2 regions of the Exiguobacterium sp. s80 genome follow, and region 1 is predicted to be linked to the other one. Evidence: predicted binding sites of a transcription regulator. Region 1 holds the regulator's gene; the other holds the start of a gene.
What was found. The regulator LexA, encoded in region 1, represses DNA repair genes until DNA is damaged. The targets are predictions, from matches to a motif close to CGAACATATGTTCG.
Positions count from the first base shown of each region.

Region 2: a site for LexA is predicted at 2,700-2,713, ahead of KNP94_RS11855 (NUMOD4 domain-containing protein). Genes of this name have one in related genera too.

Region 1 is NZ_JACSMP010000001.1:438,257-446,260, reverse strand. Features, by position in the region: gene tkt (transketolase) at 1-720, opposite strand, end outside; gene KNP94_RS02265 (DUF896 domain-containing protein) at 928-1,164, opposite strand; gene KNP94_RS02260 (YneB family resolvase-like protein) at 1,278-1,931, opposite strand; gene yneA (cell division suppressor protein YneA) at 1,978-2,265, opposite strand; gene lexA (transcriptional repressor LexA) at 2,472-3,086, shown strand; gene KNP94_RS02245 (metal-binding protein) at 3,117-3,590, shown strand; gene KNP94_RS02240 (MIP/aquaporin family protein) at 3,769-4,470, shown strand; gene glpK (glycerol kinase GlpK) at 4,512-6,035, shown strand; gene dhaM (dihydroxyacetone kinase phosphoryl donor subunit DhaM) at 6,222-6,587, opposite strand; gene dhaL (dihydroxyacetone kinase subunit DhaL) at 6,580-7,182, opposite strand; gene dhaK (dihydroxyacetone kinase subunit DhaK) at 7,226-8,004, opposite strand, start outside.
Region 2 is NZ_JACSMP010000006.1:141,954-149,957, forward strand. Features, by position in the region: gene KNP94_RS11840 (DNA/RNA non-specific endonuclease) at 1-566, shown strand, start outside; gene KNP94_RS11845 (GGDEF domain-containing protein) at 605-1,696, opposite strand; gene KNP94_RS11850 (hypothetical protein) at 1,862-2,041, shown strand; gene KNP94_RS11855 (NUMOD4 domain-containing protein) at 2,108-2,635, opposite strand; gene KNP94_RS11860 (DEAD/DEAH box helicase family protein) at 2,774-3,355, shown strand; gene KNP94_RS11865 (hypothetical protein) at 3,378-3,674, shown strand; gene KNP94_RS11870 (hypothetical protein) at 3,728-4,057, opposite strand; gene KNP94_RS11875 (DNA alkylation repair protein) at 4,060-5,103, opposite strand; gene KNP94_RS11880 (bifunctional transcriptional activator/DNA repair enzyme AdaA) at 5,090-6,148, opposite strand; gene KNP94_RS11885 (hypothetical protein) at 6,317-6,568, opposite strand; gene KNP94_RS11890 (copper amine oxidase) at 6,820-8,004, opposite strand, start outside.

The DNA.
Region 1 (8,004 bases):
CGCTTTCGCCGCGTCGAGTGCTTTTGAAATCGAATCGATATCCGTTCCATCTTCAACACGGATGACTTGCCAGTTGTATGCTTCAAAACGTTGTTGGACGTTTTCAGAGAATGACTTGTCCAAGTCACCATCTAACGAGATATCGTTTGAATCATACAGGACGACGAGTTTACCAAGACCTAAATGTCCTGCGAGTGAAGCCGCTTCTGCAGAGACACCTTCCATTAAATCACCGTCTCCGCAAATGCCATACGTGAAGTGATCCACGACATTTAAGTCGTCACGGTTGTATTTCGCTTCGAGGTGACGTTCTGCCATCGCCATACCGACGGCCATCGCGATGCCTTGTCCGAGTGGACCAGTCGTCGCATCGACACCTGCTGTGTGACGGTATTCCGGGTGACCCGGTGTTTTTGAGTTCCATTGACGGAATGACTTCAAGTCATCCATCGCGAGGTCGTATCCTGATAAATGGAGGAGTGAGTAGAGAAGCATTGAACCGTGTCCTGCTGAAAGTACAAAACGGTCACGGTTAAACCATTCTGGATTTTTAGGGTTGTGGTTCATATGATCCGCCCATAATGTAAATGCCATCGGTGCTGCACCCATCGGCATTCCCGGGTGGCCCGAGTTCGCTTTTTGTACTGCATCAATTGATAAGGTACGAATCGTATTTACTGCTAGTAATTCTACTGTTGTCATGTTCGTCAAAACAATCATCCTCTCTCTTTTTCACAAATTCTATATCATTTTAGCACACACAGAAATGTGATACAACTTTTCTAAATAGTATGTCACATTAAAATGAATGCGCTCTCTATTGCCCTTTTCAAGCGACTTTCATGATACACATTACTGATTTTCCCATTAAAAAAGCTACCTCGCTCACGGATTGAGCGACGCAGCTTTCATTCATACAAAACTTGCTTACTGTTTATTGCGTTCTTCTTCTTGTGCTTGCTTCAATTTTTCAGGCGTAACATCCGTTCCTTCTTCATCAACGATTTTGATGCCCATCATTTGATTTTTGAACGAACCACGAAATGCTTCTAAATAGGCCGTTCTTAATTCTTTTTGTTCCGCCGTCTCAGCTTCCGTTAACGGTTCGACTTTTGATTTATTGGCAAGTTCATTAATTCGATCGAGTTGTTCTTGTGATAACATAATATCCCTCTTTCTCTTTGACTCAACGTGGAGCACTTTAATAGTAACCTTACTGTAAAAGACCCGAAAAAAAAAAGCAAGTTTGTCGCGTCAAGATGACACAACACCTGCTTTCATTCATAAGACTGGACAACTTCTTTATATTCAAGATAACGCCGATTGACCGTCGCTTTCGAAATATCATGCCCCATGCCGCGTAAGGTCGTCGCGATGTCAGCAAACGTCAAACCAAGTTCACGTAATCGAACGATTTCTTCAATCGGGACTTCCTTTCGACTGCGGCCGGCATTCTCGCCTTGCCGATTGAGATTTTGTTCGGGTCTAAAACCATTATCGACAGCCCGTCGCATGCCGCGTGCGATTTTTGCATTGTGGAGCTTACGCTGGTATTCCTCAACGAGTGAAACGATTTCGAGGACCATCGCTTCCGCATCTGCCAGTTTGTATTCACCGTCTGACTCCATCGTCATCAACTGGACATCATGTTTTTTGAACGTATGCAAAATCGCGATTTTGGCGTTTCCTCGTCCGATTCGTGTATCGTCCGTCACGAGCACCGCTTCCACCAGATGACGCGTTACATAATCAAGAACGGTCAACATCCCTTCTCGCTCTACATCATAGCCACTTTCTTTTTCGACGATGATATCTATGATTTCAAATCCTTTTGTTAAAGCGAGTCCCGACAGTTCTGCTCTTTGCCGCTCCAGTGAGCTCTCTTGTGCTTCTTTTTCCGTCGAGACGCGACAGTAGATTACTACTTTCATCGTACCTCACACCCCTGTTCGTTCATTCAACAACTTTTATATTCTGTCATTGTTGTGCGATTGGTACAACGATTTTGTCTTTCGAAATGACATGTTTTGTTTCGAGCTCATTGTTCTTGATCAGCCAGTCGATGTATTCTTGATTCGTCATCGAACCATCATTGTAGACTTCAGCTACTTGTTCGACTGTTACGTTCTCATCTACCGTGACTGACGCCGTAAGTAATCGGTGGACCTTTTCATCCGGTCGTGGTGTTAAAAGAAAAAGAATGAAAGCAAAACTGAGCGTATAAAACAGAATTGAAAAGGCATGAGTACGAATAGAATGAATCATCATGAATCCCTCCAAATAGGTTATTAGAATAAATGTTCTCGGAACAATTGTTCGCATAATCTATAATAAACACAGAACCAGTGTTCGGTCAATACAAAAACATCGAACAATTGTTTGTGCGCTCATTTGTTCTATGTTATAGTAATTCTAGAAACATATATTCCTAAATCCTAAAAAAACCAATCCGGAAAGAGGTGGCAATTCGTATGCGGAAAATGTCTAAACGTCAACAAGAAATCCTTGACTACATCATCGCTGAAGTGAAGTTAAAGGGCTATCCACCTTCAGTTCGCGAAATTGGTGAAGCTGTTGGTCTTGCTTCAAGCTCAACGGTACACGGTCATTTGGATCGTCTAGAAAAACGTGGACTGATTCGCCGTGACCCGACGAAACCACGCGCGATTGAAATATTGCTTGATAAACCTGAAGAAATCAACGAAGCGATCGTCCATGTCCCCGTTATCGGCAAGGTAACTGCCGGACTTCCGATCACTGCGATTGAAAACATAGAAGAGCATTTCCCACTCCCTGCACATTATGTAGGAAATGAAACCGTCTTTATGTTGACGATTGATGGCGAATCGATGATTAATGCAGGTATTCTTGATGGCGATCGTGTTATCGTGCGTCAACAAAACACAGCAGAAAACGGGGAGATTGTCGTTGCGATGACCGAAGATAGTGAAGCGACAGTCAAACGGTTCTTCTTAGAAGATCAACAGGTACGTCTTCAACCAGAAAATGACTCGATGGACCCGATGTATTTCGATAACGTGTCGATTCTTGGCAAGGTCATCGGCGTTTACCGGACGATTCACTAAGAGAGGGACCAGCTAAGCTGGTCTTTTTTCATGCCTTCTGGAAATGTACATGATACGGTCAACTCCGTTGCCCTAACGGGATATGTTGTTTATTCGGTCGCAACGAACCAAACGGATTGGCTCCCGACCGCTGTCGGAATCGCCGTCGGGACCTTATGGCTTTCGCCCGACTTAGACTTAAAATCGGAACCTTACTATCGTTTTGGCCCTTTGCGTGTCCTTTGGATGCCATACGTTAAAATTATGCCGCACCGCTCCATCTGGTCGCATGGCTTAATCATCGGAGATGTCATCCGCCTACTCTACAGTGCCGCTTTATTGATTCCGCTACTCTTTTTAGCCTTCTATAGTGAAATCATCCAAGCAAGCACGGTCGACTCATTGATTGACGTCATGCCTGCTTTTATTATCGGTGTGATGACCGCAAGTACGATTCATATCATCCTTGATCATACGAGTAGTTGGTTCCGCCCTAAAAAGAAACGAAAAAAACGTCGATCCTGACTTTTTCCATTCAATCATGGAAAAAGTCTTTTTATTATCCAATTCTAATTTTTTTAAACCTAAATATTGAAAATTTCGATTCCTATATTTCAATTATTTGTATTGAAAACGTTATCAATTCGGGTTAGGTTTAAATAGAAAGGCACTATTCGCTTTAATCCAAAGGGAGGGTTTTTGCATGAGTAATTTTATTAGTGAGATGATGGGAACATTGATTCTCGTCCTACTCGGGGATGGCGTCGTCGCCGGTGTCGTTCTGAAGAAAACCAAGTCTGAAAATGGTGGCTGGATTGTCATCACGCTCGCTTGGGGTCTCGCCGTTATGACCGGTGTTTACGTCGCGGCATCCAGTGGTGCCCACTTGAACCCAGCGGTTACTTTGTCGCTCGCGCTCAATTCTGACTTACCGTGGGCAGATGTACCTATCTATATCGCTGCTCAACTTGTCGGAGCATTCCTTGGCGCAGTACTCGTTTGGCTTCATTACATGAAACATTTTGAAGCGACAGAAGATCAAGCCGCAAAACTCGGTGTCTTCGCGACAGGTCCAGCAATCCGTCATACGGGATCAAACTTAGTATCTGAGATCATCGGGACATTCGTTCTCGTCTTTGGTATCTTGGCGCTTGGAGCGAATACGTTTGCAGACGGACTCAATCCATTGATCGTCGGTCTCCTCGTAGTCGTCATCGGTCTTTCGCTCGGTGGTACGACGGGTTATGCAATCAACCCTGCCCGTGACCTTGGTCCACGTATCGCCCACGCGATCTTACCGATTCCGGGTAAGGGATCATCAGACTGGGGTTACTCATGGATTCCGATTGTCGGACCAATCATCGGAGGCGCAATCGCCGTCTTCATCTATCAACTGCTATTTTGATTGAGCATTAGGTATCTTAACTATTCAAGGGGGACTCACAGATGGAAAACAAGTATATTTTAGCACTCGACCAAGGAACGACAAGCTCACGCGCCATCATTTTCGATCATGATGGTCAAATCGTCAACTCTGCTCAACGTGAATTCAAACAATACTTCCCACAACCAGGCTGGGTCGAGCATGATGCAAATGAAATCTGGGGTTCGATTTTAGCAGTCATGGCGGATGCACTCGGAACGGCTGACATCAAACCGAGTCAAATCGCGAGCATCGGAATTACGAACCAACGTGAAACGACAGTCGTCTGGAACAAGGAAACGGGAAAACCAGTTTATCATGCCCTTGTCTGGCAATCGCGTCAAACGGCCGACATTTGTGATGAGCTAAAAGAACAAGGACTCAATCAAAAATTCCGCGATAAAACTGGCTTACTCATCGATGCCTACTTCTCAGGAACAAAAGTCAAATGGATTCTAGATAACGTCGATGGTGCACGTGAGCAAGCAGAGAACGGGGAACTGCTCTTCGGTACAATCGATACGTGGCTCGTCTGGAAGCTCTCAGGTGGAAAAACACATATCACAGACTACACGAATGCCTCACGGACACTCATGTACAACATTTACGAACAACAATGGGATGACGAGTTACTTGAAATCCTGACAGTCCCTAAATCGATGTTGCCAGAAGTCCGTCAATCAAGTGAAGTCTACGACAACACAGTCCCGTATCACTTCTTCGGCTTCGAAGTTCCAATCGCCGGCATCGCCGGTGACCAACAAGCTGCCTTGTTCGGTCAAACGTGCTTTGAACCGGGCGAAGGGAAAAACACATACGGTACAGGTTGCTTCATGTTGATGAATACGGGCGAAAAAGCCGTTTCTTCAGACCACGGACTCTTGACGACGATCGCTTGGGGCGTCGACGGCAAAGTGGAATACGCACTCGAAGGTTCCATCTTCGTTGCCGGTTCTGCAATCCAGTGGTTGCGTGACGGTCTCCGAATGTTGAAAAATGCAAAAGACTCAGAAGGCTACGCTTTGAAAGTCGATTCAACAGACGGCGTCTACGTCGTTCCTGCTTTCGTTGGTCTTGGTGCACCGTACTGGGATAGCGACGTTCGCGGTGCCATCTTCGGATTGACACGCGGGACGGAAAAAGAGCACTTTGTCCGCGCAACACTCGAGTCACTCGCTTACCAAACTCGCGACGTCTTGACAGCGATGCAGCAAGATTCCGGCATCGAACTGAAAACGTTACGCGTCGACGGTGGTGCCGTTGCCAACGACTTCTTGATGCAATTCCAATCGGATATTCTCGGTGTTCCAGTTGACCGCCCGGAAATCAATGAGACGACGGCACTCGGTGCAGCCTACCTCGCTGGACTCGCTGTCGGCTATTGGAAAGATAAAGCTGAAATCAAAAAGCAGTGGAAACTCAACCATCAATTCACACCTGAAATGAAAGAAGACGATCGCGAAAAACGTTATGCCGGATGGCAAAAAGCGGTCGAAGCGACAATGGCATTCACACCGAACAAAAAAGCAGCCAACGCAAACGTCTAATCGAACAACGATGACTTTTGCACCACTCTATTAAAAAGAAGCGATTTCGATATCACTCGAAATCGCTTCTTTTTTTGTCTTTGACCTCTTAATTCATACAACTTCTCAATCCACACCAAAGAACTCCCCTCTAAGCGAACAGGCAGATACCTGACTTAGAAGGGAGATCGGTCTTACGCGAATCATTTAGGCGAATTCATTTTTCAATCCGTCAACGACTTCAGTCAGTGACTTCGATTGACCACTTAAAACAGCCGCGAGGAATGCCCCTTCGACGAGCGGCGCCTCGACAAATTGGACCGTTTTATCACCGCTATACAGTTCAAGGGCCAACTCCGTATTCATTGTTGCAGAACCGATATCCGTCAAGATGACACCGTCATCGTCGAGCGCATTCAACGTCTCTTCAATGCGCGAAGCATCTGTCCCGATGCTTCCATCCGCTAAACCGGCCGCTAGCAGGATTGGTGTATCCGGTGCCATTTCGGCAAGCAGTTCCTTTAGACCAGTCGCCAGTTTTTCACTGTGTGAAACGAGAATTACATTAACCATGTAGCACCTCCACAATTTCTTGTAACAAGAGTGCACTCGATAAAGAACCTGGATCTTGCACGCCGACTGTCGCGTCTCCAAAGTAGGAAGCCCGCCCTTTCGTCGCGACACGTTCTTTTGTATCACGGAGCGCTTGTTCGAGTGCAGCGTTTAAATCCGCCTCTTTGCTCAAGGCCTCATGGAAAGGTGTCCAAATGTCGACCATTGTTTTCTGACCGAATTCAGACTTTCCACGCATCTTGATGCCTTCCGTCGCTTCAACAAAAGCTTGTGCCAGTTCTTGCCCTTCCACTTCTTTTTTCCCTTTAAAGGCTCCGGCGAACTTGACGAACGCTGTTCCGTATAACGGACCAGACGCCCCACCGACCGTCTTGATTAACGTCATCCCAACTTGTTTTGACAAATCACCTAAATCTTCATACTCACCATGTGCTTCTAGTTCTTTTTGGACGGCTTGAAAACCACGTGACATGTTAATCCCGTGATCACCGTCGCCGATTTCACGATCAAGATCGGTCAGTTCATCTTTATGGGCTTCAATCTGTGCTGCTGCCTTCAGTAAGCTTTCACGAAACTGTTCTGTCGTTAACTTCATTTCAATCCACCTCTTCTATTTCTTTTAAAAATTTTTAGTTTGATTAAAAACCGATTGCATTCGTTTTTGCGTCAAGGTAACCGACGAGCTCGTCGTCGACCGGAAGTAACGTAATCGAGAAACCGTGCATCTCAAGCGATGTCATATAGTTTCCAACGTATGGACGGACGATGTCGTAGCCTTTTGCTTGTAATTGTTCCGCGACATACTTGTAGGTGATGTAGAGTTCCGATTCCGGCGTTCCACCCATACCATTGACCATGACAGCGACTTTTTTGTCTGTTACTTCTGCTGTCAGTCGGTCGAGCAGTTCCGTGACGATTGCTTCAACGGACGCAACCGGTTTCCGGTCGATTCCTTTTTCACCATGGATTCCAATTCCGATTTCCATCTCATCTTCATGTAAGTCGAAACCAGGTTTTCCGCTTTCCGGCATGTAACACGGTGAAAGTGCCATCCCAATCGAACGCACGCTTCCGATGACTTTCTCGGCAATTGCTTTGACTTCAGCAAGCGACTTGCCTTCCGCCGCTGCCGCACCAGCAATTTTATGGACAAAGACTGTACCCGCGACACCGCGGCGATCTTCTTCTTTTTTGATGGCGATGTCATCCTTTACGACAACCGTCTCGACTTCGATATCTTCAAGTTCTGCCAGTTCCTTCGCCATATCAAAGTTCATGACGTCCCCGGAATAGTTTTTAACGACGAGAAGTACGCCTTTACCAGCGTCTGCTGCCTTGATCCCTTCAAGGACCATATCTGGTGTCGGCGAGGTGAAGACCTCTCCACAAACTGCTGCAGCTAACATCCCGTCACCAA
Region 2 (8,004 bases), on a different contig from region 1:
ACCGTGATCTTGATGAAGGACATGTCATCGCCGATTCGCTTGGCGGTGTCTCGAACGCCTACAACATCACGCCGCAGGACAGTACGCTCAATCGCCACGGCGATCAAGCGTACATGGAAGATACTATCCGTAAAGCCGGTGGTGCGACGAATTTCGAAGCGATCATCCGTTATGAAACGACGAAAACGCAAATTCCTTCGAGTTATCAGTACACGTACACAATCAAAGGCAACGTCATCGTCGACAAGTTCGATAACGTCAACCCGGATGGCGTCAACGCGTCGCTCGGTCTGACCGAGAGTCCGGAAAGTAAACCGAAGGCTGAACCAAAGGCAGCGCCAAAAGCAACACCAAAAGCTGAACCGAAGGCGAAAACGCCTGCCGCTTCGACACCAAGCACGACGCCGGAAACGGGCGGTGACGTCTCAAGCGTCGATGCGAACGGAAACGGACAAGTCACGATCCAGGAAGCGAAGGATGCCGGTTTCAGCATGCCGATCCGGAGTGACCACTGGCTCTATCCGTACATGCGGGACAACGATAACGACGGCATGGTCGGTGAATGACAACACGAAAAAGGCAGGCTCCGCGGAGCTGCCTTTTTTTAATTATGTGTCACATCATAACCGACGACTTTGTTGCGCCCCGTCTGCTTTGCCTGATACAGCGCCTGATCGGCTTTTTGGACGACTTCGAACGCCGTCTTGGCTTGGTCGGACGATGCGACACCCATCGAAAGCGTGACATGGAAAGCCGGATACGGTTTGAAGATGAAGTGTTGATCGGCGCACGCCGTCCGAATCCGTTCCCCGAGTCGCTCCGCTTCACGGTGCGAGATATCCGGCAGGACGACGACGAATTCCTCGCCGCCATACCGGGTGACGAGTCCCGTTTCCGGACAAAACGTCGTCAACAGATGACTGAGTTGCCGTAAGACGACATCCCCGCCATCATGTCCGTATTCGTCATTGACCGACTTGAAAAAGTCGATATCGACGATCAGGACCGAGAAGGCATACCCGTGTTTGTCATAGTCGGCCAATGTCTCATCGAGTTTCCGCCGATTGGCGAGATTCGTCAGACTGTCCGTCAAGGCAAGCTCCTGCTGGGCTTGGACGAACTGGAAATGTTTCCGTAACTCCTGCAGGAAACGAAACGTCACGTACCCTCCGAGAAGATTGAAGATGATGTAGACGAATGACATCTCGAAAAACCGAATGAACGTATCCGTCAACAAGTACAGGGCCGGTAAGCTGTAGCCGATCCCGATGCTCAGTAGGACAAGGTAGTCTTTGAACGTCTGGGCAGCAAAGCGACGGTAAATACTTGCCGTGACGAGTAAAGCAAGACAAATCAGTGTCGCGAGAATCAAACCTTGGTAGACACCGGGTGGCGTGACGAGAAAGCGGGCCCCGATGACGGCGACCGTCGTCAATGCGCCACTGACCCAGCCGCCGTAATAATACGCCGTGACGAGCGCGACGAGTCGTAAGTCAATTTTTGCCCCGTCGTAGGCGATACTGTTTAAGACGAGCAGTGCCCCGATCACGCTTGCAATCAATCCGACGGCAAGCCGGATCTGGATTGAGGAGTGCGGTGAAATGCGTTTGATGTTGCGCATCGGTAAGAAGGCGAACAGCAGGGACGTAATCAAAAGGGAAAAGTTTAATAGAAACTGGTTGAACTGACTCAACACGACGATCGACATCCCTTCAAAAAATAGCTTTTTCTGTCTATATCTTCTTTATCGTCTTACCGGCACCCTTTTTCTAGCCGTTTTGCAGGTTTTCCATTTTCTTAAAGGGGAATCATTATGACAGATGCATCTGTTAATTCGTAAAAGGGGGAACTACCTGTGGACATGAACGAAGAAAAACGAAAAAGTAAAATGCCTTTCTTCATCGGGCTCGTCATCGTCATCTTTTTAATCGTCGCCGCTGCGTTAATCATCTACGTCACGTCTGAACCGAAAGAGGAAACGCAACAGCTCCTCCAACTGACGGTGAGCCAAATCACGCCGTACTTACCACTTGCCGGCTAACGACACCTTACTTTTTTTCAACCAAAAGGGCAGACCGATTTTCTTCGGACTGCCCTTTCCTTCTGCCTACATGACATACCGTGCCTCTTTCTTATCGATGATATTGCGGACCCGGTTTTCAGTCACCCCGTACACGAGCGCAAGCTTTCGAATCGACGCTTCGCCCGTCCGGTAGCGCCGCCGGATCTCCCGAATCTGCCACGCGGACAATTCGACATGGTCCGTCAACAGCAGATCGAATTCAGCGAGCAAGGAAGCATAGGCTTGACTCGGCGAAGGCTTGACCGACAGATTATCGATGTGGTCGTTCAACCGGTCATGATCCGCCCGGACGAGACGCTCCTGACAAGCGGTCGGGTCGAGAAACGCTTGCGCAACGAGTTCGCCGACGTAAAACCGTTCACCGCGCCCGTGCTGATACAATGTCACTTTCCGGTAACCTTCCTGATTGATGCGCGGACGCAGGAGGACACCTGTGCGCCGCTGCTTGACGCCACGGCTTGTCTCGACAATCCGGTCGAGCGAACGGACATTTCCCGACGTCGACACTTGATAACTCCCTTCATATCCTTGTACCATCTTCCAATGTTCCATCTGCCCGAACACCCTCCATTCGTTGTGACACGCCATCCGTTGTTATCTCCATTATATCATTTTACGAACAAACGTTCTAACTCCAACGTGCTGAACCGGTATGGTAATCTAACAAAAAAAAGGAAACGGGGTCTTTTGATGAAATTTGTTTTATTGCTCGGTCCGCAGGCGGTCGGAAAAATGACGATCGGTCAGGAACTCGAACGGTTGACCGGGATGAAGTTGTTTCATAACCACCAGACGATCGATTTGCTGTTGCCCTATTTTGACTTTTCAAAGCCCGCCCATCACAGGCTGAAAGACTTAATCCGTCGGGAGATGTTCAAGGAGATGGCGGTCAGTGATCTCGAAGGCGTCCTCTTCACATTCCTCTGCCTGTTCGGGGTTGAAGGCGGGGGCATCGAATTCATCGAGGAGACGGTCGCGTTATTCGAAGAAGCCGGTGCCGACGTCTATATCGTCGAACTCGAAGCATCCGTCGCGACACGTCTCGCGCGAAACAAGACGGAAAACCGGCTTGCCCATAAGTTTACGAAACGGGATCTCACCGCTTCCGAAAACGACTTGCTCGAGACGGCAGACGGCTACCGGACGTCCTCCCTGCCAGGAGAACTGCCGTACCCGAACTACTTCCGCCTGGATACGGAAGGACGCTCTGCCGCTGCAAGTGCCGAAGCAATCTGTGCCCGCTTCGGCTGGTCTTACACACCCGTCAGGTAACGTCATGAAAGGGGAATGCCGCTTGAAGTCGCACCGGAACGAATACCACTCTCTGATCCTGACTTTCATCCTCTTGATTGTCAGCATCCTACTGTTCTTCGGGCTGAACGGACGGACGTTCCCGAATATGAGCCTTTGGGTCCCGATCAGTCTGTATTCGCTCGTCGGCGTCGGCTATGTGATGTCACTCCTGATTGCGCTCCGGTTGAAAAACACTGTCATCAAGACCTTCAGCCTGCTTGCCACTCTGATGCTGTTGCTCCCGCTCGTGATTTGGGTTTATCTCCTGTTGCTCGCGAACGGCATCTCGGAACCTTAAAAAAAGAGGACAAGCCGTTCGCAGTCCGCGACGCGGATTGTCCTCTTTTTCGTTTAGTGCGTCAAGGCTAACGAAAATCCGTCATCCGTTCTCTCAAATCCACTCTTCTCCCAAACGACGACTTCCCCGCCTCTGCCCGTCACGGACGGTAACAATAATGTCCGTGCCAGATACGCCGTGATGACCCTCAAGGCTTCTTCAACGTAGCCGGCGGCGTCAGACGGATCGATTGCGTCATAGCTGAGTTGCTGACCGGCTAACTGCATCGTCGCAACCTGTTGGTGCTCGTCCCGCAGCTCCAATGTCCAAACACAGCCGTCTGTCGTATCCACCGCTTCGATGTGTAAGCGGGACGTCGTAAAGTCAGGATGGCGTCCGTTCATCTTCATTCCTCCCCTGTCACGTCAAACGTTGCCGTTGCGTAAGCTTGCCCATTAATCAAGATGGTCACACGATGCGTCCCCGGATAGTGGACGCGTGTCGTCAAGTTCCGAAACGATTGCCGTTTTGTAAACGTCTCCCGTCCAGCCACCTGTCGTTCACTAATCCGAAAGACCTTTTGACTCATTCCCCGCTTTTTGACATAGTCAATCGCATATTCAATCCGCAGGACTTGCGGTTCTGTTGTCGTCAGCGCAAACGTAAACGTCAGCTCGCCCCCGATCGGCAGCGACGGTGTCACCGTCAAATCATCGACCGTGACCGTGCCGCGTGTCACGAGACCAAATGCCTTTAGGACGTCAGGGTGTCCTTGTTTCAGCAACGTCCGCGAAGCATGACGTAACACCCAGTCCGTCTGCGGATTGTTTCCGAGCTGATCGAGTCGTTCAATCACAAGTTCCGGGTGCGTCTTCGTGATGTCGTTCAAGTGATTGGCGACACTCTTGCGGACGTAAAGTGAGTCGTCGGTCAGCAACCGGTCGAGCAGCGGCAGGACGGGACGCGGATCGGCAATCAACGCCGGGATGGCCTGTCCCCATGGTAGGCGTGGTCGTGTCCCTTCCGATGCCAGGCGCCGGACATGTTCATCGTCCGACGTGCTCCAGAGCAGTGCCTGTTGTAAGTACCGGTCTTGGTCGCTCAGTAAAAATCGCCGGACAGCGAACTCCGCTGTCGAATACGGCGTCAGCCGTTCGAGTGCCAGCAACGACCGGTCCCAGTCGTCGCCGTAGAGCTCGATATAGTCGGGAAACACGATCCCGGCGAGTCCCGTGAACTCCGGGGCAAGCCGTTCGAGTTCTGTCGCCGCCACATCAAATTCACGTGGCACATACGATCCAAGCGACGTCGAAATTCGGCGGACCCGTTGTTTGAAGGCGAGTTCCTCCCAGTCGGCTCGTTTAATGTCCTGCTGCAGCCGCGGCGCGTCAAGCGCCCGACTCAGGCGGTCGAGCCAGTCGTCCGAGAAGACATCTTTAATCAGTGCCATGTAAAATCAAGTCCTTTCGTCGCTCGGTTTCGAGCAACGTCGCTTTCCGGGCGAGCCCGCCGGCATACCCGCCTAGGTCCCCGTTCGCCCGAATGACGCGGTGACACGGAATGACGAGTGCCAGTTGATTGGCACCATTTGCCCGGGCGACGGCCCGGACAGCAAGCGGATTGCCAATCCGGATGGCGAGTTCTTGATAGGAGATTGTTTCCCCGGACGGAATACGCTCCAACTCGGCCCAGACGCGGCGTTGGAACGGCGTGCCGTAGAGGGCACGTGGTGTCTTGAACTGAAGCAGTGTCCCGGCGAAATAGTCGGTCAGCTCCTGTCCGATCTGCTCGAAGATGATTGATTCCCCCGGGACGATGACGGCCCGTGCCGCGAGACGAAGCCGTTCGATCTCCCGTTCCAATCCCCGGCGATCGACGAACTCAAGCAAATGAAGGGCTTCCTCGTCTGCAATCGCGAGCATCGGACCGAGTGGCGTATCGAGCCATTTCGCCTGCAAGTAAGTCCCGTCCCAGCGTTTCGGTGTCGCACCCATGATTTTTGCGAAAGCATCCCGAAAGCCGCTGCTCGATTCGTAGCCACCCGCGAGCTGGGCCTCGATGACCGGTTTCCCGGTCCGGATTTCTTTCATCGCCAGTCCCATCCGACGTGAGCGGGCATACTCGACGAACGTCATCCCGAAGCGTTTTTTGAATTGGCGGCGCGCCGTTGATGCATCGAGTCCAAGTTCCCGGAAATCGGCCTCCTTAAAACGTTTTTCCGGTGTCGCTTCGACAGCGGCAACAAGACGGCTGATGATGTCACTCGCACCGGGGTGCGACAACGGTTTACAGCGGAGACACGGGCGATACGAAGCGAGTAAGGCTTCTTTCGCCGTCTTGTAAAATTCACAGTTCTCGCGTTTCGGTTTCCGGGCAGGACAGGACGGCCGGCAAAAGATGCCTGTCGTCTTGACGCCGACGAAGAACCGCCCTTCATAGGTCGCATCCCGGCGGACGAGTGCCGCATAATACTCTTCTGTTTGATGGTCCTCCATGCGATCGCCTCCTTTTCTACAGTATACCGAGTTCTTTCGTCGCGATGTCGCCGAAAATCAGGCATCGATGTTTTTGTTTTTGCGGCGTGTCTGATCCGGACGCGTGTCCACTTCAAAAAAATCCGCCTCTTCAGCCGCAGGTGGCTGAGAAACGGATTGTGCTTTCATTTAACGCTTTGGTTTACGTCGCAGGAGGAGGAACGTCACGAAGGCACTGAGCAATAGACTACTGACAATCCACGGTAAGATACGCGGGACGATACCTGGCTCGACTGCACGATCTTCGACCGGGATGATCTCGCTCGATGTCAATGGATCCTGCAACAGATGTTCAACTGCCACTGCATGCAGTTCTGGTGTCATGAGAGCTATGAAGACGACGAAAACGAGTACTACTACCATGCCGCTGGTTCGTTTCATTGTTCCTCCTCCTTTCCTGACTTCTATTCTAGTGACCGTCCTCTAACAGAGATTCATTTTCCGAAGAATGCGGGAGTAGGAATCGAATCTTGAATCCTTCAAAATCATTGAGGCTGCAATCTAATGCGACTGACTTAAACGTCAGTCTTTACAGAGGCAAAGGTGGCCGATGTTACATCCGCCACTCTCCTCTCGTCTAAAAGAACGCACGCGCTTCAGGCGACTGTTTTGAGTCATCTCCGTCAGACGGCTTATTGTTGTTCACGACGACCGCGGAGTGCAAAAAATCCTAAAAGTGAAGCGGCTGCAATTCCGAACAGTGACCATAAGATACCGGCTGACGATTGAGTTTCAGCGGCTCCACCAAGACCTGTGTTCGGCATGCTTGCTGGCGTCCCTTGGAATTTATCCGGGAATTGATCGACGATTGCTGTCGCTGTTCCTTCACCGACTCCGTACATATGACCGTAAGCTTCACGGATTGCCGGGTACGTTTTATCGTAGTCTTTTTCATTGTAGCTGTTGAAGGCGAGTAACAATTGATCAACGTGCATCTTCAAGCCTTCTTCCAGGTCTTTTGACTTCAGGCGACCTTCCGTCGCTGCATCAAGGAAAGCCGCTTGTTCGACGCGATATTCGTCGAGCTCTTTGACGGCCATGTCACGTGCGTCTTCATCTTCCGCCCCCGTTGCTTTGACATAGTCGACGAAGTAGCCGATGTGGCTCGACCAGATTTTTTTGAATTCTTTCGCTGCATCACTACCGTAGACCGAACCGATTGATGCTGTCAGGTCGTCCGTGTTTTCACTGAGTGCACCGGCTGCGGCATCAAAGTCTTTTGCTCCTTCAATCCCTTTTTGCATCGCAAGTATTGCGAGTGCCGCGTGTTCCGAGAAGTTGTGGTTCAGACCGGCACGTAAATCGGCTGCGGGTGTATCGACTTTCGTATTTTCAAATTTATCCGGGTATTGATCGACGATTGCACCGGATAAGCCTTCCCCGACCATGTACATATGCTCGATTGCTTTTCGCAAATTGCTGTACGTGGCGTCATAATCACCTGCAACGTAACTGTCGAACGACGTCAAGAGTTGGGTGACGTGGACTTTTAAGCCACCTTCGAGATCAGCTGCTTTCAATCGCCCTTCCGTTGCTTTATCCAAAAAGGCTGCCTGTTCGACGCGGTACGAATCGAGGTCATCGAGCGCTTTTTGTTTTGCTTCCTCATCTTCTGCCCCTGTTGCTTTCACGTAATCGACGAAGTAACCGATGTGACTTTTCCAAATTTCTTTAAAGGCTTCTCCGCCTTCATCCCCGTAAACTGATCCGACGGCTGCTGAGAGATCATCGGCATTTTGATTCAGTGCACCTGCTGCTTGATCAAAATCATCCGCCCCATCAATCCCTTTTTGCATTGCAACGACTGCGAGGTAGGC